Regions from separate parts of the Rouxiella sp. S1S-2 genome, predicted to be linked through region 2. Evidence: predicted binding sites of a transcription regulator. Region 2 holds the regulator's gene; the other holds the start of a gene.
The links. Region 2 encodes LexA, which represses DNA repair genes until DNA is damaged. Its sites were predicted from a motif close to TNCTGTATGTACATACAGNA; they were not measured.
Positions count from the first base shown of each region.

Region 1 (7,640 bases), 2.3 Mb from region 2:
TCGGGGGGAATACGAAAACTCGACTACGGAAATTAAAAAGACCTTACAGGTTTGTGATCAATATATCAGTAAATTAGTTGAGCTGCAGGAAATGAGTAATCCCTTGCTGGATAATGATACTCTGAAAAAAATTAGAAAAATGCTTGAACCTTTATCGCTATCGGAATTAAAACAAGCTCTTAATCAGGAAATAGCATCTGTACGTTACCTTGGGCTACCTGTTCGCAAAAACCTGCCAGATTCAAAACACATTGAGCCCATATCTACAGTGCTGAATGCCGTGGATATTGGGGATGTCTCAGCTCGAAAAAATCCCATAAATACAGTTACTGCAAATTCTAGCGCCCATCTGAATACAGTCAGTTTTTCGCAAGTGCACGAGGAGAAAGGCAAGGGGGGGTTAGAGCAGCAAGATCCAACAGAAGTGTTAGCGGGATCACGAGAGGCAATGGAGGCGGGCTTGGATAATTGGCTTGTTTGGTTAAAGGATGCAGAAGCTGCATCATGGGTAACAAAATCTATCTTTACCGGGAAAAACGAATGTGGAGGAGCACTTATTGTAGAGGAAATTTCTGAGGGTTTGCTCACGGCTTTACAGAACAAAAAGTTGAGCCCAGAAAGGGCGTACAGCGCTTTATTCCCGACTAAAAAAATTGAAAAGTTAGATTTTTTAAATTTATTACCACAATTGATGAGTCAGCCCGCGGGCGTGCGGCTCAGCTTGCTTTTAAATGAGTTCAGTAGCAGCAAGGTGGTGGCTGAGGAAATTAAAGAACTCATGATTGAGTCGTGTGTTTTGAGCCAAGGGATCAACAGGAAAATTTTTGAAAAAAATAATTTTTATAATCGAGTGAATATCATTGGGAAAAACTTAAACAAATTGAATGCCAACGATATGGCAAGTAATGAAAATTTAAAAGAGTTTTTACCGCAAGTTCTGCATGCGCAGAGCTTGTTTACAGAGTCGTTGCGCTTATTAGCAGGGGCAGGTTTCATAATGTATAAGGAGCCGGTTTTTTCCTGTGTGAAAAGTGACAATAAGAACGTTGCCAACTTGCGTAAAGCAGTGGAAAGTTCTGTACGAATTCAAGGGCACCTGCAATTTCTTAATCGGCCCATCACGAGGGGAATGCTGCAGGATGCTCAGTTGAAAGACAATGTGAGTTATGCACGTGGCCAGGCCGGAACAGAATTCTGGCTTAACCGATTTGCTGAGGCGAAGGTATCCTCTGATATAAAATCAACCGCAAGACAGCACGAACCTGAACCTGAATGGGTCAAGTGTTTACATGATTTTGCAAAAAATAATGTGAAACTGGCCAAGATAAGTGGCCTTCAAAAAGAAATGGAGTCAGAAATTCAGAGGATTAAGGCGAGAGAAGAATCTCTGGTCAGTAATAATTTACAGCCCGAAGGTTTCAATCCTGTCAGTGTGGCCATCGGTCTGGCCATGGATTTATGGGCTGAAGATCAACAAAGCATGTTAAGACCCGCTGGCCGTGACATTGGGTCAATGACAAGAGAGGGCGAACTGCAGCATGAAATCGCTAACAGACAAAATCTTAATACTGCCAATACAGAGTTGCACAGCGTATGGGCAAAAGCTCTAAGTCTTTTGGAATCTGGCGTGCCAGAAAAGTACCAGGAAAATCTGTTATCAGTGATGGGGGTCTGTGAAACAGCCATACTTGCAAATAATCTTGAAACTTATGTTACGGCATTGAAAACCGTTAACGAAGAGAATGTGCAATTACTTAAGGAACTCTCCGCTAATGAAAGGGTGAGTATGAGCATAGACTCTGGGCGAACTGCAGCTACTCCTGTTGCGAAAGTTGAAAAAACTATTTATTCACCTGACACATCAGCTCCGGTTAAAAAGCCAAGTCGCAGTGCGCTGCTTGCTTGATAAATGATAGCCAGATGTTTGGACTATTGATTGCTCAGACAGGGCGCTTGTTTGGGTAAAGTCGCTGCTGAATTTGAAGGTGGGATCTGATCTGTCGGGATAGAGAAGATAATCATCCACCAATACACTCTATTTAACATAATATACATTATGCGCACCAAGGTAGCGTTACGCGGATTCTGAGGTTTTGGCTTTGTCATGATATGGGGAGTTGTTCATAATGCTGCCTGACAGACTCTCTCCATCAGGCAGCTTTTATTCAGTACGCAGACAGGCTCGACACTATTCCGTGGTCGTAGTTGTTGCGGCGGGAGTTGTTGTCGTTTCTGGCGTCGACGTGGTTGGCGCTGAAGATGTTGGTGTTGACGTGGTTCCCGATGTCGTTGGCGTGGCGTTTGTCGTCGGAGTTGATGTCGCTGCCGGCGTTGTTGTTGTAGGACTTGTCGATGTTGACGGGGTTGTTGTAGATGTTCCTGTTGCTGCAGCCGGCGTTGTTGTTGCCGTCGGAGTCACTATCGACGTTGGTACGGAAGGAACCGTGGTTGCTGTTGGCGCAGTCGGGGTTGTTGGCACAGTTGCTGCTGCCGGTGCGGCCGGTGTATTGAACATGACCTTAGTCGACGGGCGCACAGAGAACTTGGGTGTCGTATCCGTAACGGAATAATTTACGTGCTGTTCAATAGTGGGCGCCGTGGTGACTTCCACTCCAGGGATTGTTACACGCCCTACCATAGAACGCGCATAGCCGCCGATTTGATGTTTACCGGCGCTGACGTGCAGCTCAACCGTTTGACCAATAGCAAGAATACCAGCATCGGTACCATCTACGGTCACATACACCGGCGCACCGTCATCTGCCAACGCTGGAACATGGGTAACTGTTACCACCGTTGGCCCGGAAGAGAAATCTGCAATATTGACTTTAGCCGGAGTTAATGCAGCGCTTGCCGCCGTCTTGGCCGCTGACGTTGCAGCAGTAATCTTTGCACAACCGGTCAGCGTAAGGGCTGCGGTGATGGCAATCAGTGTGAAACGGTTAATCATGTTGCGACGTCTTCCTATCGTATGTTTTTGTGACCCGGCTAACATCATAACTGATAAAGATATTGAGATGAATGTCATGCTGTAAATCTTGACCAAAACCAGACAGTTCACCGCTCTAAATAACAAAAAGCCCGCGATTTATTCGGCGGGCTTAAACATAAGGTCTTGAAAAAGCGATCAGGCTGCTTTAACTGCGCGGATCTTTTTGTCATTATCAAGTTCATCAGTGTCTAGTTTTTCAGACTCTTCAACCTCGCGAGCGCCCTCACCGCCCTTCACTTCTGGTAATTTACTGGTCCGGAGGATGTGCTGAACAGTTTCTTTTTGCTCGGCAAGCAGCAGTGCCACGCTCTCAGCCTGAGACTCTTCGATCGCAAGGCCACTCTGCATTAGCCAATCGGTGAACGCTTCGGCCATATCAAGCATTTTGTCGTAGGCATCCGCTTCTTTCTTGCTGGCAAATGTCATTTTCTCTTCACCTTTTCTGACCACAACGAATTTTGTTTCAACAGCCATGATTGACTCCTTATACTGTAATTATATACAGTCTATCAGCGTTTGTGCAGCATTGCCACTGGTGAGGCCTGAAGATTCTGATCGCGCTACGTGAATTCTGGGTCATCCATGCGGCTGATTGCTGCCAGATTTTTCATTTCACACACCCATTTTTGGGCGTTTATTGCACTAAACTTAAAATCCAGTACAACAATAAAAAACAAAGAGGCATATTAGCGTCAAATAAGTGACATTGTCACTTATCGAGGGTTCCCCGCCCGCTCTAAATAACCGAGACATAGCAACTCAAGCTCGTGGCCAAAAGCGCGAATAGTTTCTGGCTGCGGCTGGCTTTCTAGTAATAAACGTATTGGCCCTACTAGCGCGCCTGAAAACATGAAGGCGGTTGCCTTAAGATCGTTGAAGCAGACATCGGTAGCTGTTTCTAACATGGCTTCAAGCCTGGCGCGGTTACGAGTCTCTATCTCTCGTACATAGTCGCGGGAGTCGAGTTCTCCGGCAACGGAATAAAGCGCCGAGGCCTGAAGCACATTTTCCGTTTTAGCGGCCATAAAAGCGCTAACAACAATATTTACCATCGTCGACAGCGGCAGGTTATGCGCTGATTGGGTGGCAAGCTCCATCGTCTCCGACATCATTTCCAGATGGCGCTGCAATACCGCAAAAAGCAGCGCCTGCTTTTGAGGAAAATATTGATAAAGGGTGCCAACGGAAACGCCGGCCCGCTCTGCGACGCGAATTGTCGTTAAACGCTGCAAACCGTCAGAGAGTAAAACCTGAATAGTGGCTTCAAAAATCGCGTCGACAGTCATCTGCGATCGCGCCTGCTGCGGCTGTTTACGGGGGGTCAGCCCCTTTCCATCATCGATAACCATATGCGAATTCACAATCTGAACAATTATTCATATTCTAGTTAAGCACGTTAACGCTACGTAAACAATGTTCCATAAGGGGTTTATAAATGACTAAAGCAACGCACGCGGGTACTTTTAAACTTGGCGACACTGCGGTGACGCGTATGGGCTATGGGGCAATGCAACTGGCTGGCCCTCATGTTTTTGGCCCCCCAAAAGACCGCAATGCGGCAGTTGCTGTGCTTCGCGCCGCCGTTGAGAGCGGGATTACGCATATCGATACCAGCGATTTTTATGGCCCGCACGTCACTAATCAAATTATTCGCGAGGCGCTTCATCCCTATTCCGATGAGCTGACCATTGTTACCAAAGTCGGTGCTCGCCGCGGCAGCGACGGTTCGTGGAACGTCGCATCATCACCTGCCGAGCTTGAGTCTGCGGTGCATGATAACCTTCGCAATCTTAATCTCGACGTACTGGATGTGGTAAATCTACGCATCATGTTTAATGTAGGTGCACCTTCTGAAGGGGATATTGAAGAGCCTTTATCCGCGCTTGCAAGCTTGCAGGCGAAGGGGTTAATTCGTCATATTGGTCTGAGCAATGTCACTGCGCGTCAGGTTGAACAAGGCCGCAGTATCGCCCGCATTGCGTGTGTGCAAAATATGTATAATCTTGCGCATCGCAACGATGATGCGTTGATTGATTCGCTTGCCGCTGACGGAGTTGCCTATGTGCCATTTTTCCCGCTCGGCGGTTTTTCGCCGCTGCAGACGGACGCACTGAGTCATGCTGCATCAGTATGTGAGGCCACGCCGATGCAGGTCGCCCTCGCCTGGTTATTAAAACGCTCCCCCAACATTTTGCTTATCCCAGGAACCTCGTCCGTTGAGCATCTTAAGCAAAATATTAAGAGTGTTAAACTCGAATTACCGGCAGACGTATTGGAATCTTTGAATAAAATTTAAAATAAAAACGGGTTTGAACTCCATAAGAACAACAGCAGGGATGCTATCATCGACGTGCGTGCCATTTAGTGGGACCGTTAGTGATAAAAAATGTTTATTTGCAGCATATTCAGGAGCTTAATTTGCAGGACGAACCGACGTTAGATTTTCATGACGAACTCATAAAAGCAATGGTTTATTGGATTGAAGCCAATTTAAGTGATCGCTTGACCATGGAAAAGGCCTCAAAAAAAACCGGCTACTCTCGCTGGTATCTCCAGCGTTTGTTTAAAAGTAAAACGGGGTATGTACTTGGAAAATACATCCGTGACCGACGTTTGACGATGGCGGCTATTGCACTGCGCCTTACCGACATGACAATACTCGAGATTTCAGATTACTTTTCCTTTGATTCCCAGCAAACATTCACCCGAACCTTTAAAAAGAATTTTGCCGAAACTCCGGGCAACTATCGTCGTAACGCATCGTGGACGATGAATGGGATTATCCCGCCACTGGCGCTGAAGGAATTTCCGCAACCTGAATATGAGTTTGTAGAGTTACCTGCGATGGCTTTTGTCGGTCAAACAGAGACGTATATTTACCCTTTTGATGCTTTGTATAACAGTAAATATCACGTACATCATCAAGAACTTTCACGCTATCTGACGAATTCTGAAGCGCTGTTTGAAACAGTTTGGGGCTTGTCAGATATCTATCCTGATAGCGAAGAAACCATGCCCAATGCCTTGCAGTTTAAGTACACCGTGGCCCAACAGGTCAGCTTAAAACATCGTTATAACATTAGGGTGCCGGCAAGCAGATATATGAAGATAAACTACACACACGATCTGAGCCGTATTAATGATTTTATACTCTACGTCTATTCTGCGCTGCTTCCGTCGTTAGACCTGAAGTTCATCATGCAGCCAGATTTGGAAAGATTTTCACCAGAACTTCGCCTTAATGGCATTACCTGTGAATACTATATTCCTTTGGAAAGCATTAACACCGGCCGCACAGAATAAAATGCACGGCCGGTCTTTGACATAACTTATTGATGAAAAGCTTACAGCGCCAAATCAACCACAATGCGGCATTTAACTTTACCTGCATGCATACGAGTCAAAATATCGTTGATGTTACTCAGTGGCTCAACGGCGATCGTTGCCACTACTTTGTGTTTTCCGACGAATCATTGTTTTAATCTTTCACTCCTTAAAAGGAAACGGTTTAGAACAGTCCTAATGGCGACGTGTCGTAACTCACGAGCAAATTTTTGGTTTGCTGATATTGATTTAGCGCCATTTTATGCGTTTCACGGCCTACGCCAGATTGTTTGTAGCCGCCAAATGCAGCATGCGCCGGGTAAATGTGATAACAGTTGGTCCAGACTCGGCCCGCTTTGATACTGCGGCCCATTCGATAAGCCAGATTACTGTCGCGCGTCCACACGCCCGCACCCAGTCCAAACTGGGTCTGGTTGGCAATCGACAGCGCCTCGGCCTCATCTTTAAAAGTGGTTACGCCAATAACCGGCCCAAAGATTTCTTCCTGGAAACAACGCATCAGATTGTCGCCCTTGATGAGCGTTGGCTGAATGTAGTAGCCGTTGTCCAGCTCGGCCGAGATACTCGCGCGATTTCCGCCGGTCAGTATCTGACCCCCTTCCTGTTTTGCAATGTCGATATAGGACAGAATTTTGTCGAACTGCTGGCGTGAAGCCTGAGCACCAATCATGGTGTCGGTATCGAGCGGATCGCCACGGCGGATGGTGGCCACTTTTGCCATAACCCTTTCCATAAACGGTGCGTAGATTGACTCATGAATAAGTGCCCGTGACGGACAGGTGCAAACCTCGCCCTGATTAAAGAAGCCGAGCACCAGTCCTTCAACCGCTTTCTCGACAAATTCAGGTTCTGCATCCATAACGTCGGCAAAATAGATGTTCGGTGATTTACCACCCAGCTCAACGGTACAGGGAATGATATTTTCCGCGGCACAGGCCATGATGTGACGCCCCACTGGGGTAGATCCTGTGAAGGCGATTTTAGCGATACGTTTGCTGGTTGCCAGCGCTTCACCGGCTTCTTTACCAAAGCCCTGAACCACGTTCAATACGCCGGCCGGGAAGAGATCGCCCACCAGTTCGAGCAACAGGGTAATACCAAACGGTGTCTGTTCTGCAGGTTTTAAAACCACACAGTTACCTGCTGCCAGCGCAGGCGCTAGCTTCCACGCGGCCATCAACAGGGGGAAGTTCCAGGGAATAATTTGCCCCACCACGCCCAAAGGCTCATGGAAGTGATAAGCCACAGTTTTTTCGTCAATCTCAGCCGCACTGCCTTCTTGAGCGCGCAGGCAACCGGCAAA
Region 1 is NZ_WFKL01000001.1:2,729,086-2,736,725, forward strand. Features, by position in the region: gene GA565_RS12780 (hypothetical protein) at 1-1,906, shown strand, start outside; gene GA565_RS24630 (hypothetical protein) at 2,189-3,028, opposite strand; gene GA565_RS12795 (YebG family protein) at 3,128-3,466, opposite strand; gene GA565_RS12800 (TetR/AcrR family transcriptional regulator) at 3,706-4,341, opposite strand; gene GA565_RS12805 (aldo/keto reductase family oxidoreductase) at 4,428-5,288, shown strand; gene GA565_RS12810 (helix-turn-helix domain-containing protein) at 5,411-6,295, shown strand; partial or broken gene GA565_RS12815 (zinc-dependent alcohol dehydrogenase) at 6,337-6,462, opposite strand; gene GA565_RS12820 (aldehyde dehydrogenase family protein) at 6,501-7,640, opposite strand, start outside.
Region 1: GA565_RS12795 (YebG family protein) is a predicted target of LexA. The motif match lies at 3,480-3,499, and genes of this name have one in related genera.

Region 2 (7,640 bases):
GTGGGATCTACATCACATGGCAGGATCTAAAAAGGCAACGATGATTGCAGTCGTCATGCAGCGAATTTTAAACGTTTTTTTATTGGGGCTGGCAGCCATTCTGATGCTGTTCCTGGGGCGAGAAACGTATCATCTGGCTCTGGTATTGTTCGTTAATAACGACGAATCTTCGTCTTATATGCTGATTGAAGGCATCGTTATTTACTTCCTGTACTTTGAGTTTATTGCCCTGATAGTTAAGTACTTTGCGTCGGGATACCATTTCCCTTTGCGTTACTTCGTCTATATCGCGATTACAGCGATTATTCGCTTTATTATCGTCGATCATAAAAGTCCGATTGATACCCTCCTGTATACCGCCGCGATTTTAGTGCTGGTCTTTACCCTTTATTTGGCTAACGGTGAACGCCTGAAACGTGAGTAAATGTTCTCCCCGGCGGGATTACCGCCGGGGGAATCTGCGCTAGAATGCCAGCCTTAATTTCTTTTTTGGTAGAGATTTCTACCCAATCGGAGTGCGCTAATGTCTGAGTCTTATGTTCCCTTTCCGGATGCTATCCATTGGTTTGAATTCTCTTCCGACGTTCCTCCCGCGGTCGTAGACTGGCTGCTGGAAATGGGGTCGATGACGCGTCGTTTTGAACAGCACTGTTCCACCGTCAGCGTAACCCCGCAGAAAGAGTGTTTCATTGAACACCACCAGTTAAGCAAAGAAGAGGCCGAGCAACTGCCGATGAGTGAGCGCTACTGGCTGCGCGAAATCGTACTATTCGGTGACGATGTACCCTGGCTGCTGGGCCGCACGGTCATTCCACTCGAAACGCTGACCGGAGACGATCAGGCGCTGGTGGACTTGGGAACCTTGCCGCTTGGGCGCTATTTGTTTAGCGGCAATCATCTGAGCCGTGACTACATTCATCTGGGCCAGCAGGCCAAATGCTGGGCTCGGCGCTCTCGTTTAAGGCTTTCAGACAAGCCGCTGCTACTGACCGAAATTTTCTTGCCCGCTTCGCCAGTTTACGACAGTCGCGACGATGCGGTAAAACTAACGACAAAAAAGTAACGCTGTAAGGGAGAAGATCAAGTTGATGGGGACTGTGATGCAGGGACAATGGCGTGATTATTGTCGACTGATGCGAATTGATAAGCCGATTGGTTCGCTGCTTTTAATGTGGCCGACGCTTTGGGCGCTGTGGTTGGCCAGCGGCGGGATGCCGCCGCTCAAGATTCTGATTGTCTTCGTTCTGGGCGTATTTTTCATGCGCGCAGCGGGCTGCGTAATCAATGATTATGCCGATAGAAAGGTTGACGGACATGTGAAGCGTACCGCTGGCCGCCCTTTACCGAGTGGGGCAATCACCAGCAGACAGGCCAAGATGCTTTTTGGCGCGCTGGTTCTGCTGTCATTCTGCCTGGTGCTTTTGCTCAACGGAAAAACCATCCTGCTGTCACTGGGCGGGCTGGCACTGGCGTGGATCTATCCGTTTGTAAAGCGCGTGAGTAACCTGCCTCAGGTGGTGCTGGGGGCGGCGTTTGGTTGGGCCATCCCGATGGCTTATATGGCCGTGAGTGAGGCAGTACCGCTGAGCTGCTGGCTACTGTTTTTGGCTAATATTTGCTGGACTGTCGCCTACGATACGCAGTACGCGATGGTCGACAGGGACGATGACCTGAGGATTGGCGTGAAATCTACCGCGATTCTTTTTGGTCGCTACGACAATCTGATTAACGGACTTTTGCAGTTGGCAATGCTGGCATTAATGGCGACGGTGGGTCATCTGAATCAGCTTGGCGCACCGTTTTATTGGTCGCTGCTGCTTGCCGCCTGCCTGTTTGTGCATCAGCAGAAAATCACCGCCAAGCGCCAGCGCGAGCAGTGTTTTCAGGCTTTTCGCAATAACAATTACGTCGGCATGGTGATGTTTATCGGCATCTTGCTGAGCTACTCAATGGCCGGCGGCTAGTCAGACTTTTAAAAAGAAAAACCCCGGTTCGCGTTGAGGCGACCGGGGTTTTTTTGTGCCATACCGTGACGACGCGAATCTAAAATCGCTTAGTGGTCGGTATCTCTAACGTCGATTTTAGCTTCGGCCGGAGGCTCGGTCGCCACCGGTAATTCAGAAGGCATGCCTGCGCTTTCAATCGTCAGTCGAATGTCTGGCGTAATCAAGTCACTGAGAATGGTATAGATTTCACGGGTATGCTCCGCAATAGCATCACCAATATCATTGATATAGCCTTCATCGCGCAGCGTGCCGACCAGCGTAGTAAATACCGCCTTGTCGAAAAACTCCGGTGCGTTAATGCCGTGCAGCACCGACAGACGCTGGGCCATAATACGGCTCTCTTTTTCCAGCGCGCCACGGCTGATGCTTGGATTATTGCTCAGCAGCGACAGGGTTATCGCATAGCGTTGCAACGTTTCACGAACGCCTGCCGCCAATAGCTGGAGAGGTCTGTTGCGCAAAGGATTTAGCGTAAGCTGATCACCCTCGACGACGATCAGTCCCTGACGAGCCAATTCGGCGCTGAGCACTTCAAGCAGCTGCGGCAGCTGCTCTTTGCCATAGTGCATGAACAGCTCGGCTTTTATCATCGGATAAATCAGCGCCACCTGACGCAGAAGCTCGGACTTACTCACCTCTCGGTGGTGCATCACAATACTTGCTATCAGCGAAGGCATCACCAAAAGGTGATGAATATTGTTGCGATAGTAGGTCATCAGCACCGCCTGCTCGCGCGGCAGAATGATGATATCGCCAATATTGTCCTTCTCAACCTGGAACTTGTTCATGTTCAGTGCGTGATCAAGCAGCCGATCTGCGGTAAGTTCCGGCACGGTCGAGTCAGCGGTGTAAGGCACATTACGCAAAAGCTGCAGATAGCAGTCAAGCTGTTCAATCAGCTGCTCGCGGGTCAATGAGCGCTGACGGGACGCCAGCAGCGCCGTACAGCACAGGTTCATGGCATTGGCAGCCGCCGAATTGTTGATTCGAACCATTATTTTGTCGGCAATATCCTGCACCGTCGGTGTAAGCCAGCTTGGGCGATGTGCTTCGATAGGGTCTATCGCGTCGCGCCACTGGGGAACGTTCTGGTTAAGATAAGGCGTCAAATGCAGCGGCTCGCCAAAGTTGACATAGCCCTGACCTAGGTTGCGCAACTTACGCAAGCCGTTGATCATCTGTATAAAGCTTTCTTTCTCTTTGGTGGCTCCGCGCAGTTCTTTCGCATAGGTGCCGACTTCCATCACGTGTTCGTAGCCAATATAAATCGGTACCAGCGTAATAGGACGCGAACCGCCGCGCAGCATAGCCTGAATGGTCATCGCCAAGGTGCCGGTTTTAGGTTCGAGCAGACGACCGGTGCGTGAGCGACCCCCTTCAACGAAGTACTCGACGGAATAGCCGCGGCTAAACAGTTCACCCAAGTACTCACGGAAAACCGTGGCGTAAAGTTTATTCCCTTTGAAGGTACGACGAATAAAGAACGCACCCAGACGGCGGAAGATAGGTCCGGCCGGCCAGAAGTTCAGGTTGATACCCGCCGCAATGTGCGGAGGAACCAGCCCTTGGTGATAAAGCACGTAAGAGAGCAGAAGGTAGTCCATGTGACTGCGGTGGCAGGGCACATAAACGATTTCCTGACCGTCTTGGGCAAGCTGGCGCACGCGCTCGGCGTTATTAACGTTGATACCTTTATAGAGACGGTTCCAGGTCCAGCTCAAGACGCGGTCAGACAGGCGCACGGCTTCATAATTGAAGTCGGCAGCAATCTCTTCCATCAGGGCGATCGCGTTTTGCTGCGCCTTGTCGTGCGAAATCTTTTTGGTACGCGCTTCATCTTCAACTGCTTTCTCAATGGCCTTAGAGGCTAAAAGCTTGTTAAACAGGTCCTGACGAACCGGCAGTCGCGGCCCTACGGCGGCCAAACGCTGGCGCGAGAAGTGCATACGTGCAACCCGAGCAAGCTTATGGGCAATGATTTTATCCGTGCCATGCTGAGTGGCCATATCGCGCAGCGATACCGTGTTCGAAAAACGCACAAAACTGTCGCGACCGAGCCAGAGCACGGCAAAGAATTTTTGTACGCCGTTCAACACGCGAAGATGCGGCGTGTCCTGACCTTCGCGGCCCGGCGCACGACCAAACATAACCGAGACCGGCAGCATTTGAATATCCAGATTAGGGTTATTGCGATGCAGGTCGAGATAGTCGTGGAAAAGTTTTACCGACTCTTGTTTAGGCTGATAATAGGAAAATACGCGCGGTCCTTCACCAATAAAAACGTGGCTTGGCAGGTGTACGCCGTCTATTTCTAGCGGAATAAGAGGATCGGGCAAGTTCTGCGCCAGGCATTGAACCCGCAGAGTAAGGAGATCGGCCTTAGAGTTATAAGGCAAAACATACAGAATTGGGCGAGTTGGATCTAAACGCAACTCCGTCACCGGATCTGTAGGGATGACCTTGCTTCTTACCAGCAATTTTAGCGGTAAATTCAATAGGGTATAATAAAGTCTACGCCATCCTGACATAAAAAACGTAAAGCCTCTTGTTAGCAATTCGCCGCAAGGATACCAGAAACCCGGTATGAGATCTGTGGTGATAGGACAACGGATTCAGGCTAAAATGCCCCAAAATCACTTTAAGACGCAAAATAATGTCAAATCAAGTTACGGGATTGACCCGAATCTACAAGGCCGCAGGTTACTCCTTAAAGGGATTAACCGCGGCCTGGAAAAACGAAGCTGCATTTCGTCAGGAAGCCATTGTCGTGGTGCCTGCCATCTTACTGTCATTTTACCTGGATGTGAGCAGCATCGAGCGTATTTTAATGATTGGTTCACTGATTTTAGTCTTGGTTGCTGAATTATTAAACAGTGCAGTAGAAGCCGCCATCGACCGCATAGGACCGGAATTTCACACGCTTTCTGGCCGCGCCAAAGACATGGGGTCGGCCGCCGTTCTCATTACCATTGTTTTTGCCATTTTCACTTGGGCAACTATCCTGGTGCCGCGCTGGCTCTGAATGTTTTAAATATTCTTAATGTCTGTTTTTGTTCACTCTTAGGTTTTAATTCACCCATTACCTGTATATACTCACAGCTGGACTGTATAAACAACCAGGGGGCGGAATGAAAGCACTAACGACCAGACAACAAGAGGTCTATGACCTTATTCGCGATCATATCTCGACCACCGGTATGCCGCCAACTCGTGCCGAGATTGCCACACGTCTGGGGTTCCGTTCACCTAACGCGGCAGAAGAGCATCTTAAGGCGCTGGCGCGCAAGGGCGTAATCGAGATTATATCCGGCGCTTCTCGCGGTATTCGCCTGCTGATGGAAGAAGAAGAAGGCCTGCCGCTGATTGGCCGCGTAGCCGCCGGTGAGCCGTTATTGGCGACCCAGCACATTGAAGCGCATTATCAGGTTGATCCTGCCATGTTCAAACCCAACGCCGACTTCCTGCTGCGCGTAAGCGGTATGTCGATGCGCGATATTGGCATCCTCGACGGTGATCTCCTGGCGGTTCATAAAACGCAGGACGTTCGCAACGGTCAGGTAGTTGTTGCGCGCATCGATGACGAAGTCACGGTCAAGCGTCTTAAGCGACAGGGTAATACTGTACAGCTGCTTCCCGAAAACAGTGAGTTTGAACCGATTGTGGTCGACCTGCGTCAGCAGAGCTTCAGCATTGAAGGCCTTGCGGTCGGTGTTATTCGCAATGGTGACTGGATCTAACACCCGCAGTCAGAATCTTGCCGTTCGTTCGGCACATGTTCCCTGCCAGCAAACGCCAGTCGTTTGTCCATCGCCCCTTAACTGGGGCGATATTGTTTTTGTCCCGAATCGTTATCTCAGCCTGGGTTTTTAGCCATTATGCGATCGCTTTTCAGCTTGCCTACACTCAAAAAAACCTTCTTCAGCCCAGCCGATAAGGCCCTGTGGCTTCTCGCGCTGCCGATGATCTTCTCAAACATTACCGTGCCTTTATTGGGTCTGGTAGACACCGCCGTCATAGGCCATCTCGATAGCCCTGATTATCTTGGCGGCGTTGCGGTGGGCTCAATGGTCACCAGCTTCCTGTTTATGTTGCTGCTGTTTTTGCGCATGAGCACGACGGGACTGACAGCGCAGGCATTGGGAGCAAAAGATAACGTCCTGTTGGCGCGGGCTTTCGTCCAGCCGTTTATGTTGGCCTTGATTGCCGGTGTGCTGATTTTTCTGTTCCGCCAGCCGTTAATCTCATTGGCCCTAAGCATTGTCGGCGGCAGTCATGCCGTCTTGAATCAGGCCGAGATTTTCCTTTCTATTCGCTGGTACAGCGCACCGGCTTCACTGGCAAATCTGGTGATATTAGGGTGGTTATTGGGCATTCAATACGTCAGAGCGCCGGTGATTATGCTGATCGCTGGAAATCTGCTTAACGTCGTGCTCGACCTGTGGCTGGTGATGGGGCTTGGGTGGAATGTTAAAGGCGCCGCCGTGGCGACCGCCTGTTCAGAATATGCCACCTTGGCACTTGGACTATGGTTGGTTTCAATTGTAATGAGAAGGCGGGGGATCAATTTTAGCCTCTTAAAACAGTCTTGGCGGGGAAATCTGCGCCAGCTGATTACGCTTAATCGTGACATCATGCTGCGCTCGCTGCTGCTTCAACTGTGTTTTGCTTCTTTGACCATCATCGGTGCGCGCTTAGGCAGTGAGATTGTTGCGGTAAATGCCGTATTAATGAATCTGCTGACCTTCACCGCCTTTGCTTTAGACGGCTTCGCCTATGCGGTAGAGGCTCATTCGGGTGAGGCATTTGGTGCCAAAGATAAAAGCCGGCTTTTGCATGTTTGGCATGCCGCTTGCCGTCAGGCAGGACTCGTGGCGCTAATCTTTGCCGTCGTTTATGCACTGGCCGGTGAACAGATTGTTAACTTACTGACCTCTTTACCCGAGCTTCGGGCGCAGGCAGACCGCTATTTAAATTGGCAAATCATTTTACCTCTGGTCGGCGTGTGGTGTTATTTACTCGACGGCATGTTTATCGGTGCTACTCGCGGACGTGAAATGCGCAACAGTATGGCGATCGCCGCGCTCGGCTATGCTCTGTCGCTGCTGGCGTTGCCCGTTTTGGGTAATCACGCGCTGTGGTTGGCGGTGGCGGTATTTTTATCCCTAAGGGGGCTGGCCTTAGGATGGATTTGGCGTCGCCATTGGCGTTATGACAGTTGGTTTTAAATTCTTTAGATTAATCCTAGTTATACGCTTTATTACTGCTTTAACCTGAATTATTGAAATCCTCGACTACAATTAGAACTGTTGATAAGCATTTATCAAATGCAGTCAAACCTAAGCTATACAGGAGAGTTGATGATGAATAAGGACCAAGCAGACGGTAACTGGAAGCAGTTCAAAGGCAAAGTGAAAGAAAAATGGGGTAAGTTGACCGATGATGACCTGACCGTCGTTGAAGGTAAGCGCGATCAGCTTGTCGGCAAGATTCAGGAAAGATATGGATATCAGAAAGAAGAGGCTGAAAAGGAAGTTAAGTCCTGGGAATCAGACCATAAATACCACTGGTAGAAGGTGATTCTCCCCGAATCTGCATCCTGAGCATTAAGCTGCTCCTACCCAAGACGCTTTTCAG
Region 2 is NZ_WFKL01000001.1:5,067,594-5,075,233, reverse strand. Features, by position in the region: gene psiE (phosphate-starvation-inducible protein PsiE) at 17-424, shown strand; gene ubiC (chorismate lyase) at 524-1,063, shown strand; gene ubiA (4-hydroxybenzoate octaprenyltransferase) at 1,101-1,964, shown strand; gene plsB (glycerol-3-phosphate 1-O-acyltransferase PlsB) at 2,054-4,534, opposite strand; gene GA565_RS23215 (diacylglycerol kinase) at 4,660-5,028, shown strand; gene lexA (transcriptional repressor LexA) at 5,135-5,743, shown strand; gene dinF (MATE family efflux transporter DinF) at 5,882-7,231, shown strand; gene GA565_RS23200 (CsbD family protein) at 7,367-7,576, shown strand.